DNA from 3 places in the Streptomyces sp. NPDC054842 genome. Region 2 is predicted to be linked to each of the others. Evidence: riboswitches for the same ligand, from Rfam matches in the RefSeq annotation. Region 2 holds a riboswitch; each other region holds the start of a gene.
What was found. A riboswitch is a leader RNA that binds a small molecule or an ion and turns the genes downstream of it on or off. The one in region 2 is predicted to bind cyclic di-AMP.
Positions count from the first base shown of each region.

Region 1: another riboswitch for cyclic di-AMP. It lies ahead of ACWGIS_RS19335 (M23 family metallopeptidase); the one in region 2 lies ahead of ACWGIS_RS03540 (NlpC/P60 family protein).
Region 3: another riboswitch for cyclic di-AMP. It lies ahead of ACWGIS_RS01320 (transglycosylase family protein); the one in region 2 lies ahead of ACWGIS_RS03540 (NlpC/P60 family protein).

Region 1 covers NZ_JBSGZN010000023.1:7,963-12,120, forward strand. Annotated here, with positions in the region: gene ACWGIS_RS19325 (HPr family phosphocarrier protein) at 1-18, shown strand, start outside; gene ACWGIS_RS19330 (GntR family transcriptional regulator) at 282-977, opposite strand; gene ACWGIS_RS19335 (M23 family metallopeptidase) at 1,163-1,927, opposite strand; cyclic di-AMP (ydaO/yuaA leader) riboswitch at 1,940-2,102, opposite strand; gene ACWGIS_RS19340 (M16 family metallopeptidase) at 2,379-3,767, opposite strand; gene ACWGIS_RS19345 (M16 family metallopeptidase) at 3,764-4,158, opposite strand, start outside.
Region 2 covers NZ_JBSGZN010000003.1:104,834-108,991, forward strand. Annotated here, with positions in the region: gene pcrA (DNA helicase PcrA) at 1-1,054, opposite strand, end outside; cyclic di-AMP (ydaO/yuaA leader) riboswitch at 1,518-1,689, shown strand; gene ACWGIS_RS03540 (NlpC/P60 family protein) at 1,697-2,857, shown strand; gene ACWGIS_RS03545 (hypothetical protein) at 3,224-3,577, opposite strand; gene ACWGIS_RS03550 (NlpC/P60 family protein) at 4,110-4,158, shown strand, end outside.
Region 3 covers NZ_JBSGZN010000001.1:307,484-311,641, forward strand. Annotated here, with positions in the region: gene ACWGIS_RS01310 (cytochrome P450 family protein) at 86-1,327, shown strand; gene ACWGIS_RS01315 (transglycosylase family protein) at 1,602-2,588, shown strand; cyclic di-AMP (ydaO/yuaA leader) riboswitch at 2,805-2,975, shown strand; gene ACWGIS_RS01320 (transglycosylase family protein) at 2,980-3,675, shown strand; gene eno (phosphopyruvate hydratase) at 4,110-4,158, shown strand, end outside.

The sequences.
Region 1 (4,158 bases), on a different contig from region 2:
CTTCCCGAGACCGTCTGACCCCGCGGACACCCGCGTGCGGCGAAGCCGCGTCGGCCCGGACCGGGCCGACGCGGCTTCGCTGCTTTCCGTGCACCCGCCGGAAGTCCCCCACTCCCGTCCGGGCCTTTTCCGTACACCGCCCCCGGCCTTTTCCGCGCACGGCCCGAACCCGACGTCCGGAGCATGCGGAAAAGGCGCCCCCGTGAATTGGCGGCGCACGGAAAAGAAGGCAGCGGAATTACTTCCCCGCCGCATATCCCTCTTTGTATACGGCGCTTCTGTTAATGCCGCAGGCCCGACGTGTTTACGGGATGTTGCGAAGTCCTCACACGGTCCGCGAGGTCGCCCCGGCCGTGCGCGCGGAAGCGGTGCGAGGAGCCGGCACGCTCGGTGTGCAGCGCGGTGATCGCGCGGGCCCGCTCGCTGTCCCCGCGGGCGACGGCGTCCACGATGCCGCCGTGCTCCGCCCAGGACTCCGCGGGGCTGGCCGGGGCGTCCACCGCGTACATCCAGGCGATCTTGTGCCGCAGCTGGGCGAGCGTCGACGTGAGCGCGGGGCTCCCGGACGCCTGCGCGAGCGTCTCGTGGAACCAGCTCCCCAGGGACCGCAGATCCTCGCTGTGGCCCCTCCTGGCCCGCTCCTGCCCCAGCCTGACCAGCCCCCGCAGCACCTTGAGGTGGGCCTCGGTGCGGCGCTGCGCGGCCCGCGCGGCACCCAGCGGCTCCAGCAGCATCCGCATCTCCAGGAGGTCGGCCGCCTCCTGCTCGGTGGGCTCCGCCACGCACGCGCCCGCGTGCCGCCGCGTGACGACGAAACCCTCGGCCTCCAGGGTGCGCAGCGCCTCGCGCACCGGGACGCGCGAGACGCCGTAGCGGCGGGCGAGCAGTTCCTCCGTGAGCCGGCCGCCGCGCTCGTAGACACCCGCGACGATGTCGTCACGGATCGCCGTGCATACCGAGTGCGCCGGAATGCGCATGAGCGGACCTCCGCCTTAATCCTCGCGAAACGCCGTCGATTGACGTCCGTTCAGTGACTCTATTGCAGCGGGAGTCAATTTCCGACGGCGGACCGGAATCCAGGGATATTTTTTGGACAGACGGCCGTTCGAAACGACGAAGGCCCCGGCTCGACGAGCCGGGGCCTGCTGAAGTCGTACCGGTGTCAGAGGCTGACGCCGTGCGAGCGCAGGTACGAGACGGGGTCGATGTCCGAGCCGTACTCGGCCGTCGTACGGGCCTCGAAGTGGAGGTGGGGCCCGGTGGTGTTGCCGGTCGACCCGGAGAGGGCTATCTGCTGTCCCGGGGTGACCGTCTGCCCCTCGGTGACGCTGATCGACGACAGGTGGCCGTACATGGTGTACGTGCCGTCGTGCATCTTGATGACGACCTGGTTGCCGTAGGCGCCGCCCCAGCCGGTCGTGACGACGGTGCCCGCGCCGACGGCGTGGACCACGGTGCCGGACGCGGCGTGGAAGTCGACGCCGGTGTGGCTGCCGGAGGACCAGAGGGTGCCGCCGGTCTTGTAGCCGGTGGAGACGTAGGAGCCGGAGATCGGCGAGACGAAGGTGTTGAGGCGCTTGCGCTCGGCGGCGCGGGCGGCGCGCGCCTTGGCCGCGCGCTCCTCCTTGACCTCGGCCAGCGCCCGCTGCCGCGCGGCCTCCTCGGCCTTCTTCAGCGCCGCTGCCTCTTCGGCGGCGTGCTGCTGGGCGGCGGCCTGCGCGTCGATCTGCTCGGCGACCGTGTCGCCGATCGTGATGGCCTGGGTGAGTCCGGTCTGCTGGACGGCGGTGTCCGCGGCGAACGCGGGGGCGGCCAGGGTTCCGATGACACCGGTGGTGGTGAGCGCCGCCACGCCGGCCGCACTCTTGGTGGTCCGCGTGATCCGGCTCGGACGACGATGCTTCCCGGTGGCACGGGTGAACGCCATGAAGGGGCTGGTCCTTTCCTTCCCTCTCGCCTACCGGGTTAGCTGACGGGTTCGGAGCAGGAAGGTCTCCTACGGGCCTCCTCCGCGGGGAAGGACGCCCGATTCACCCCAGGGACTGCGATGGGTCCCCGGCTCCCCTGGCTCGCGCCGTACGGGGACTCGGCGATGACTGTCCGGTGCCGCGGACGCGGCGCACTGCCTGACGAACAGCCGGATCGACGCTAAGGGGGCCGTCTTTCGATCGACAAACGGATCGCGGTTTTTGTAGCGCATGCCACAGGGCAGAAGGGCAACCGCCTAGCAATACGGACATATTGAGGACGAAGCCGGGGTAAGCGCGCGCGAAACCCCGGACGGCGGCGGTCAAACGCGAGGACCCCGGCGACCTTTCGGTCACCGGGGCCCGTTCTCCGCACCGCTCTGCCGGGCGGGTACGACTCTCCGCGGGGCTCTACTCGGCCCGCACGACGGTGACTTCACCGATGCCGAGCGCCTTGACGGGCTCCGCGATCTGCGCGGCGTCGCCCACCAGGACCGTCACCAGCCGGTCCACCGGGAAGGCGTTCACGACCGCGGCGGTGGCCTCCACCGTGCCCGTCGCGGCGAGCTGCTGGTAGAGGGTCGCCTGGTAGTCGTCCGGGAGGTGCTGCTCGACCTGGTCCGCGAGCGTGCTCGCGACCGCCGCCGCCGTCTCGAACTTGAGCGGGGCGACCCCCACCAGGTTCTGCACGGCCACATCGCGCTCCGCGTCCGTCAGACCCTCCGCGGCGAGCGTGCGCAGGACCTTCCAGAGGTCGTCCAGGGCGGGACCCGTGTTGGGCGTGTCGACGGAGCCGCTGATGGCGAGCATCGCGGCGCCCGAGCCGTCCGGGGCCGAGCGCAGCACCTGGCCGAACGCCCGCACTCCGTAGGTGTAGCCCTTCTCCTCGCGCAGGACGCGGTCCAGGCGCGAGGTGAGCGTGCCGCCGAGGCAGTAGGTGCCGAGCACCTGGGCGGGCCACACCCGGTCGTGCCGGTCGGCTCCGACGCGGCCGATGAGCAGCTGCGTCTGCACGGCACCCGGGCGGTCGACGACGACCACCCGGCCCCGGTCGTCGGCGGTCACCGGCGGCACCGGGCGCGGCTCGGCCGACGAGCCCGTCCAGGCGCCGAGCGTGTCCGCGAGCAGCGCGTCCAGGTCGACGCCGGTGAGGTCGCCGACGATCACGGCGGTGCCGGTGGCGGGGCGGACGTGCTTCTCGTAGAAGGCGCGGACGGCCGCCGCGTCGATCTTCTGGACCGTCGCCTCGGTGCCCTGCCGCGGTCGCGACATGCGCGAGGTGGCCGGGAACAGCTCCTTGGAGAGCTCCTTGGCGGCACGGCGGGCCGGGTTGGCGGCCTCGTGCGGGATCTCGTCGAGCCGGTTGCGCACCAGCCGCTCGATCTCGCTGTCCGCGAACGCCGGGGCCCGCAGCGCGTCGGCGAGCAGCCCGAGCGCCTTCTCCAGCCGGGAGACCGGGACTTCGAGGGACAGGCGTACGCCCGGGTGGTCGGCGTGCGAGTCGAGGGTGGCGCCGCAGCGCTCCAGCTCGGCGGCGAAGTCCTCGGCGGAGTGCTTGTCGGTGCCCTCGGAGAAGGCGCGGGCCATGATCGTGGCGACACCGTCGAGGCCCGCCGGCTCGGCCTCCAGGGGCGCGTCGACGAACACCTCGACGGCGACGACCTGCTGGCCGGGGCGGTGGCAGTGCAGGAGCGTCAGGCCGTTGTCGAGCGTGCCGCGCTCGGGCGCCGGGAACGCCCACGGCTTGGCCTCGCCCGCCTGGGGACGCGGGTGGAACTCCATGGTCGCGAGCTCGGTCACTTGGCCGACTCCTCGTCCTCGTCGGTGGCTTCGGCGGCCTGCGCCTCTTCGGCGGCGACGGGCTCGTAGACGAGCACCGCGCGGTTGTCGGGGCGCAGCCGGGCCTTGGCGACCTCCTGCACCTCCTCGGGGGTGACGGCGAGCACCCGCTGCACGGCGGTCAGGGCCAGCTGCGGGTCGCCGAACAGGACGGCGTAGCGGCACAGTTCGTCGGCGCGGCCGGCGACCGTGCTGAGCCGGTCCAGCCACTCGCGCTCCAACTGGGCCTGGGCGCGCTCCATCTCCTCGGCGGTGGGGCCCTCCTCGGCGAACCGGGCGAGCTCCTCGTCCACGGCCGCCTCGATGACCGGCACCTCGACGTCGCCGGACGTCTTCACGTCGAGCCACCCCA
Region 2 (4,158 bases):
CGTCCGGGTAGTCCTCCTCGAACTGGAGGATGTTGCGGATCGTCGCGCCGCGGAAGGCGTAGATCGACTGGTCGGCGTCACCGACGACGCACAGCTCCGCGGGCCCGAGGTCGCCCTCGGCGGGCGGGACGTCCACGGGGTGCCCGGCGGTGCCGACGAGCTCGCGGACCAGGGCGTACTGGGCGTGGTTGGTGTCCTGGTACTCGTCGACCAGCACGTGCCGGAAGCGGCGGTGGTAGTGCTCGGCGACGTCGGGGAAGGCGCGCAGCAGGTTGACCGTGGTCATGATCAGGTCGTCGAAGTCGAGGGCGTTGGCCTCGCGCAGCCGCGACTGGTACATGGCGTAGGCCTGGGCGAGGGTCTTCTCGAAGCCGTCGGTGGCCTGGGCGGCGAAGTCCTCCTCGTCGATCAGCTCGTTCTTCAGGTTGCTGATCTTGGCGCTGAAGGACTTCGGCGGGAAGCGCTTCGGGTCGAGGTCCAGGTCGCGGCAGACCAGGGCCATGAGGCGCTTGGAGTCGGCGGCGTCGTAGATCGAGAACGACGAGGTGAAGCCGAGCCTCTTCGACTCGCGGCGCAGGATGCGGACGCAGGCGCTGTGGAAGGTCATCACCCACATCGCGTTGGCCCGCGGGCCGACGAGCTGCTCGACCCGCTCCTTCATCTCGCCCGCGGCCTTGTTCGTGAAGGTGATCGCGAGGATCTGGCCGGGGTGCACATGGCGCTCGCCCAGCAGGTACGCGATGCGGTGGGTGAGCACGCGGGTCTTGCCCGATCCGGCGCCGGCCACGATGAGCAGCGGGGAGCCGGCGTGCACCACGGCCGCCCGCTGGTTCTCGTTCAGCCCGTCCAGCAGCGCCGCCGGGTCCACCGCGGGGCGCGCGGCGCCGTCGCGGTAGTACGCGTCCCTGCTCGGGGGCACGTCGAAGCGGCCGCCGAACAGGTCGTCCGGGAGGTGCTCCGGCGTCCCGTCCTCGGGCGGCGGCGGGGGCTCTTCCTCGTGGGCCCCGGAGGGCTTGAGGTCCGCCAGGAAGCTGTCGTCAAAGAGGCTGCTCATCGCCTTCCGAGTCTAGGCCGCCCCACTGACACCCCGCGGCCACCTCGAGAACTCCGCCGCATTCCGGGACCGGCCCGCCGGTCACCGCCGCCCCGCCGCCCGCGCAGGCCGCCCGGCGCGGTACGGCGGCCGTTTCCCTTACCGGGCCCGCCGCTTCGCCCCGGCGGGAAGACGTGCCGCCCCGTCCGGCACGGGACCCGCCGCCGGGCCGCTCTCGCCGTCCGGATCCGCCCCGTCACCTCGGGTGACGGCCGGACGAGACGCACACCACGCCCGCCGACGCGGGAGAACATGTCCGGACAATCGACCGAAAACGATCGACGGCGGCCCGGCAACCCGGTGCCCGCGAAAAAGGTCACGAAAACGTATCGGGCATATCGCACATCAACCTTCACAGGAGCCACACGCGTTGGCTAGCGTGCCGGTCAGGCCGCCCGACCCAACCGGCGAACGTCGCCGGGCCGCGCGGCCTCCGCCGAATCCGGCGCGCCCTCGCGGCAGCCGGAGCCGGGGACCCACCGACCTTGGGGTGAATCGGTCCGGCCGCCTTGTCGGGCGCGGACCGTAGGGCAAACCTTCCGAACCACCCGCCCGAACCCGACAGCTAACTCGGTAGGCGGATCGTGGAAGGAGTCGCCTCTCTTGGCGTCGCATCGCAAATGGCGTCCTGCGGGAACGCGCGTAGCGGGTGTCCGGGCCCCGGGTCTCGCCACGGCGGCCCTCACGTCCGTGGCCCTGCTCTCGCAGACGGCGAACGCCGCGCCCTCGGCCGAACCCAGGCCGAGCCTCGAGGAAGTCCAGAAGAAGGTGGACGACCTCTACCACCAGGCCGAGACGGCCACCCAGAAGTACAACGCGGCCAAGGAGAAGAGCTCCCAGCAGCGCCGGCGCGTCGACACCCTGCTGGACGACGTCGCCCAGCGCACCGAGAAGCTGAACACCGCGCGCGAGGAACTGGGTTCGTACGCCGCCGCCCAGTACCGCACCGGGGCCGCCGCCCCCGACACCGCGACCCTCCTGCTGGCGGACGACCCGCAGGACTACTTCGACCAGACCCAGCTGATGAGCCGCCTCACCAGCCGCCAGAAGGTGGCGGTGGACGACTACGTCACCGAGCAGGCCGCGACGGCGAAGAAGCGGGCGGAGGCCTCCGAGAGCCTGGAGAAGCTGACCACCTCGCAGCGGACGCTCAAGTCGACCAAGGCCGAGGTGCAGCGCAAGCTCGCCGACGCCCGCGGACTGCTCTCCGAGCTCACCGCCGAGGAGAAGGCGCGGCTCGCGGCGATCGAGGAGAAGAAGCGCGAGGAGGCCGAGCGCAAGGCCGAGGAACTGGCCAGGCAGCAGGCGGCCGCGCAGGAGCAGCAGGAGCAGGAGCAGGCCGCCCAGCAGGACCAGGGCGCCTCGGACGGCGGCTCGGGCACCACGACCCAGGACCCGGCGTACGCCACCAAGGCCGACAAGGCCATCGCCTTCGCGCGGGCCCAGATCGGCAAGCCGTACGTGTGGGGCGCGACGGGCCCGGACTCCTACGACTGCTCCGGTCTCACCCAGGCCGCCTGGAAGTCCGCGGGCGTCTCCCTGCCGCGCACCACCTGGGACCAGGTCGAGGCGGGCACCACGGTCCCGCTCTCCGACATCAAGCCCGGTGACCTGGTCTTCTTCTACGACGACATCAGCCACGTCGGTCTCTACATCGGCAACGGCATGATGATCCACGCGCCGAAGCCGGGCGCGTACGTCCGCGAGGAGTCCATCTACTACGACGGCGAGTCGTCGATCCACAGCGTGGTGCGCCCCGCGTAGGGGACCTGCCTGGCGTACGGGACCCGCCCGGCGCCGGGATGTGCCCCGCGTAGTTGGACATGCCCTGCGCGGGGGACGTGTCCCGCGCAGGGGACGCGCCCGGCGTCGGGGGCGGGACCCGTGCCGGCACCCGCCGCGGTCTTGCGGTCCGTCCGGTGCGGCCTTCGGTTCGCACCGGACGCCCGGCCGTCAGTCCCGCTGGTGCGACGGGGTACGCCTGGCGCGGACCGGCGACGACCGGGGGCGTGCCACCGGCGCGACGGCGCCGAGACCCTGATCCCGGTCCTGTCCTCGGCCCGGTCGTCCCGAACGCCCCGGGCGTCGGACGGGAGGTCGGAGCGCAGAGGTCACGTCAGAGGTCGGACGTCAGGTCCAGAGCACCGCGATGAAGATGTTCGCCGTGGTCAGCAGGCCGACCGCGGCGAAGGCGCCCTTGTCGACCTTCTCCTCGTCGCGCTTCACGTAGACGAGCCCGAGGATCACGATCAGCAGGGCGAGCTTCACGCCGAGCTTGATGTTGTCGAGCGCGTTGTCGTCGGCCTGGTTGAGACCGACCAGCACGACTCCGGTGACCAGCATGGTGAGCGCGCCGTGCAGCATCGCGGGGACGAACCGGGCGGTGCCTTGGCCCATCGCCTTCACCTGGGTGAGGAAGCCGCCGAGGAGCGCGGCGATGCCGATGATGTGCAGGCCGACGAAGAGATGGATGAGTACGTCCATGCGCCGGAGCCTAATCGGGGCTCCGAGAGCCGCCGTTCACCGCCCCTCCCTCCGGCTGCGGCGGCCGCGCCTACCGGTCCACCGGCCCTCGGTGCCTGGGAGCCCGCCGTCCCTCCGGTCCCGCCGGTCGCAGTGCTCACCCCCGCCTCGGCGGCCTCGCGCCACCTCACGCGACCGCCCAGTGGTCTCATAGCACCAGCGCCTCCGGCCCCGTCGGAGAACCCGCTCATCGGTCAGCACTCAGCGTCAAGGTGACGGCCACGGGCCCGGAGCGCGGTCACATCCGGTCACCCGGCGGACCTCTCGCGCCACTTCCGCACATGGCGTCACCGGCCGCTCACGCTCAGGTTTAGCGTCCTCCCCCAGGTGACCGGCTCTCCACCGCCGCCCGGGCCAGGGGCGGCAACCGGTCGCTTCCGCCGAAAGGTCCGGCGGCGGCCCGCTCCCCCTGTGCGGGCCGTCGCCGGACGCGTCACCGTGCCCCGCCGGGCGGCCGTGCGGAACGAGTCTTCGCGAAAGGATGTGTGCCCTCGTGGCATCGCACCGCAAGCCCAGACCACGCTCGCTCGGCGGCCAGACGG
Region 3 (4,158 bases), on a different contig from region 2:
CCCCGGTGCCGACGTCCCCGCCGGGAGCGCCCCCGCCCCGGGCGCCGCCCCCGCCGGGGCCTCGGGCGTCGGGGCCTCCGGGCCCGTGCCCGAGCTGTTCAGCTGGGAGTTCGCCACCGATCCGTATCCGGCGTACGCCTGGCTGCGCGAGCACGCTCCCGTGCACCGGACGCGGCTGCCCAGCGGGGTGGAGGCCTGGCTGGTCACCCGGTACGGGGACGCCCGGCAGGCCCTCGCGGACGGACGGCTCAGCAAGAACCCGGCGCACCACGACGAACCCGCGCACGCCAAGGGCAAGACCGGCATCCCGGGCGAGCGCAAGGCCGAGCTGATGACGCATCTGCTGAACATCGACCCGCCGGACCACACCCGCCTGCGCCGCCTGGTCAGCAAGGCGTTCACGCCCCGGCGGGTGGCCGAGTTCGCGCCGCGCGTCCAGGAGCTCACCGACCGGCTCATCGACCGGTTCGCCGAGCGGGGCGAGGCCGACCTCATCCACGACTTCGCCTTCCCGCTCCCCATCTACGCCATCTGCGACCTCCTCGGCGTCCCGCCCGAGGACCAGGACGACTTCCGGGACTGGGCCGGGATGATGATCCGGCACGGCGGCGGGCCGCGCGGCGGTGTCGCCCGGTCGGTGAAGAAGATGCGGGGCTACCTCGCCGAGCTGATCCACCGCAAGCGCGAGGCGCTCCCGGAGGTCCCGGGGCCCGGTGAGGACCTGATCTCCGGACTGATCCGGGCCTCCGACCACGGCGAGCACCTGACGGAGAACGAGGCCGCGGCGATGGCCTTCATCCTGCTGTTCGCCGGCTTCGAGACGACCGTGAACCTGATCGGCAACGGCACCTACGCGCTGCTCACCCACCCCGAGCAGCGGCGGCGACTGCAGGACTCCCTGGCCGCCGGGGAGAGCGCGCTGCTGGAGACCGGTGTCGAGGAGCTCCTCCGCTACGACGGGCCCGTCGAGCTGGCCACCTGGCGCTTCGCGACCGAGGCGGTCCGGATCGGCGGGCAGGACATCGCCGCGGGCGACCCCGTCCTGGTCGTCCTCGCGGCCGCCGACCGCGACCCGGAGCGGTTCGAGCACCCGGACACGCTGGACCTCGCCCGCCGCGACAACCAGCACCTGGGATACGGGCACGGCATCCACTACTGCCTCGGGGCGCCGCTCGCCCGGCTGGAGGGGCAGACCGCCCTGGCGACGCTCCTGACCCGCCTCCCGGACCTGCGGCTGGCCGCGGACCCGGCCGAGCTGCGCTGGCGCGGCGGGCTCATCATGCGCGGACTGCGCACGCTTCCCGTGGAGTTCACACCGCCCCGGTAGCGGGGACGGGTGCCCGTCCGGAGGGCACGCGATCCGTTTCGCGGCCGGCGTCGGCAGAGGTGAACTCCTGCAACCCGGACATACGGACGGAGTTCGCACGTCGACGGCACACGCCTACCGCCCGGTCAAACATGACGCACCGTCAAAACTGTGATCTTCACGTGATCTGCGCTGCATCGACTTGTGACAAGCGTTCGAGTGCCGATACGTTCACGCATCAACGCGATGGATCTTCCGTCGCGTCTGTCACCGCTGTCTCCGAAAGGCCCACCGCATGCTCTCCGGGAACGGTCGTCACCGTCGCCCCCGCCAGGCTCCGGCAATCATCGTCGCGGCCGGCGTCACCGGATCGGCCATCGCCATCCCGTTGCTCGGCGCCACCGGCGCGAGCGCAGCCGACGGCACCACGTGGGACCGGGTCGCGGAGTGCGAGAGCGGCGGCTCCTGGAGCGCCGACAACGCCAACGGGTTCTACGGCGGCCTCCAGATGACCCAGGAGAACTGGGAGAAGTACGGCGGCCTCGCCTACGCGCCCAGCCCCGACGAGGCGAGCCGCTCGCAGCAGATAGCCGTCGCCGAGAAGGTGCTCGACGGGCAGGGCCTGGCGGCCTGGCCCACCTGCGGCCCGCTCTCCGGCCTCAGCAAGCACTCGGGTTCCGTCGAGGTCGACACGGGCGTGGCCGACGACGCGTCCCCGTCCCCCGACACCTCGCCGTCCGATTCGTCCGCGAAGGGCGAGTCGTCCGCTTCGGACGGTCTGTCGACCGGCGGGGCCGACGCCAAGCCGTCCCCGTCCGGGTCCGGCAAGGCGGCGAAGTCCGACGCGTCTCCGGCACCGAAGGAGAGCGCCGACGACTCGGGGGACTCCGGTGTCGCGGACAAGGGCAAGGCAAAGGCTGACGACTCGGACAAGTCGGGCCCCACCGGCGGCTCCTCCACCACGCCGAGCACCCCCGCGAGCGAGGGGACCGGCACCGGCAAGCACCGCGGCCCGAGCGCCGAGGGTGCCTCGAACACCGGTGTGGACGCGGGGCGCCAGAAGGACTCCGCGGGCCGTCACGCCGCGCGTGACGCGGACGCCTCCGACTCCACCTCCGAGGGCTCCTACACCGTCCGTCTCGGCGACAGTCTGACGAGCATCGCCGACTCCCTTGCGGTCAGCGGCGGATGGACCGAGCTGTACACGGAGAACGAGAAGACGGTCGGCTCCGACCCGGACCTCATCCTCCCCGGTCAGAGCCTTGAGGTCGCGGGAGACTAAGCGGTCGTCAGGCGGCGAATCGGGTACAAAACAGCGGTAGTTCGCGTCATGGTTCACACCGCAATGTCCGGTTTGGTGAGAGTGAGAGATGGGTCTCAGAAGCCCTGATCGTCTTTGAAATTCCGGCCGTCGCGTGTCTACGGTCGTGATCGCTCGCCATCGCGGGCCCCGACGGTCGCAACGCCGAATCCTGCCAGCGGCCGCCCGGGAACAGTCGTCGCGTAAGCGCCGCAGGCAGGAGCGGGGGACCCAAGGTAAGTGCCGGGCCCGGGAGTTGAGAGACCTCCGGAAACGGCTTGGGGTGAAGTCGGGCGCCATGGGCGCACGACCGGGCACTCACCCGCCCGAACCCGACAGCTCACCTCGCAGGCGTCGGTGAGGGGATCACTTCATGCTGCGTAACAACAAGGCCAAGCACCGCCGCCCGTCCAAGGCCACCCGTGTCGCCGCGCTCGCGGGGGTCACCGGTGTCGCCATCGCCGCCCCGCTGATGGCGGCCGGCAACGCCTCGGCCGCCACCACCTCCGAGTGGGACGCCGTCGCGCAGTGCGAGTCCGGCGGCAACTGGTCGATCAACACCGGCAACGGTTACTACGGCGGCCTGCAGTTCTCCGCCTCCACCTGGTCCGCCTACGGCGGCTCGGCCTACGCCTCCACCGCCGACCAGGCCTCCAAGTCCCAGCAGATCGCGGTCGCCGAGAAGGTGCTGGCCGCGCAGGGCAAGGGTGCCTGGCCGACCTGCGGCACCGGCCTGTCCGGCGCCTCCACCGGCGGCGCCGCGACCGACACCGGCTCGCAGAGCACGGCCCAGCCGCAGCAGCAGGCCCCGCAGCAGCAGGCGCCCCAGGACCAGCGCGCCTCGCGTTCCTCGGAGCGTGAGACGGCCAAGAAGACCGTCGAGACCCCGACCGGCAAGAAGGTCGAGAAGGGCGACGGCGAGTACAAGGTCGTCAAGGGCGACACCCTCAGCTCCATCGCCGCGGAGAAGAACGTCAAGGGCGGCTGGCAGAAGCTGTTCAAGCTGAACAAGGACATCGTCGACGACGCCGACTTCATCTTCCCCGGCCAGCAGCTCCACCTCAGCTGACACCGGCGCCGGCCGCCCTCCGGCGGACCGCGGCCGGCAACCGGCTCACAGCCGGCCCACGGCCCTCCCCTCATACGGGGCTCCGCAACGGAGACCCCGTGAGGGCCACCCGCCCCCACGGGCTCCCGTCATGGAGAGCCTGTGAGGGGCACCCCGTCCCCACGGGCTCCCCGCTCCGGTGCGTGTTCCCCCGTACGCATCGGAGCGGGGCTTTTTCGTGCCCGCGCCGGACGCGCCCCTCTCCCGCGGATGCCTGTACCGGACAGGTTTTTGTTCCGTTCGGAAACAATTTACTCTCGGTTCTGTCCATGGGGTGGTCGACCGGCTGGCCGATCGCCCCGGGCCGGTTAGGCTCATGTCGCGGAGCCGACCGCGGCTCCGTGCAGTCAGCGGGCCAAGGGGCTCCGCGTACCCGCGTCACATCCCAGAAGGAGATGCTCGTGCCGTCGATCGACGTCGTCGTAGCCAGGGAAATCCTCGACT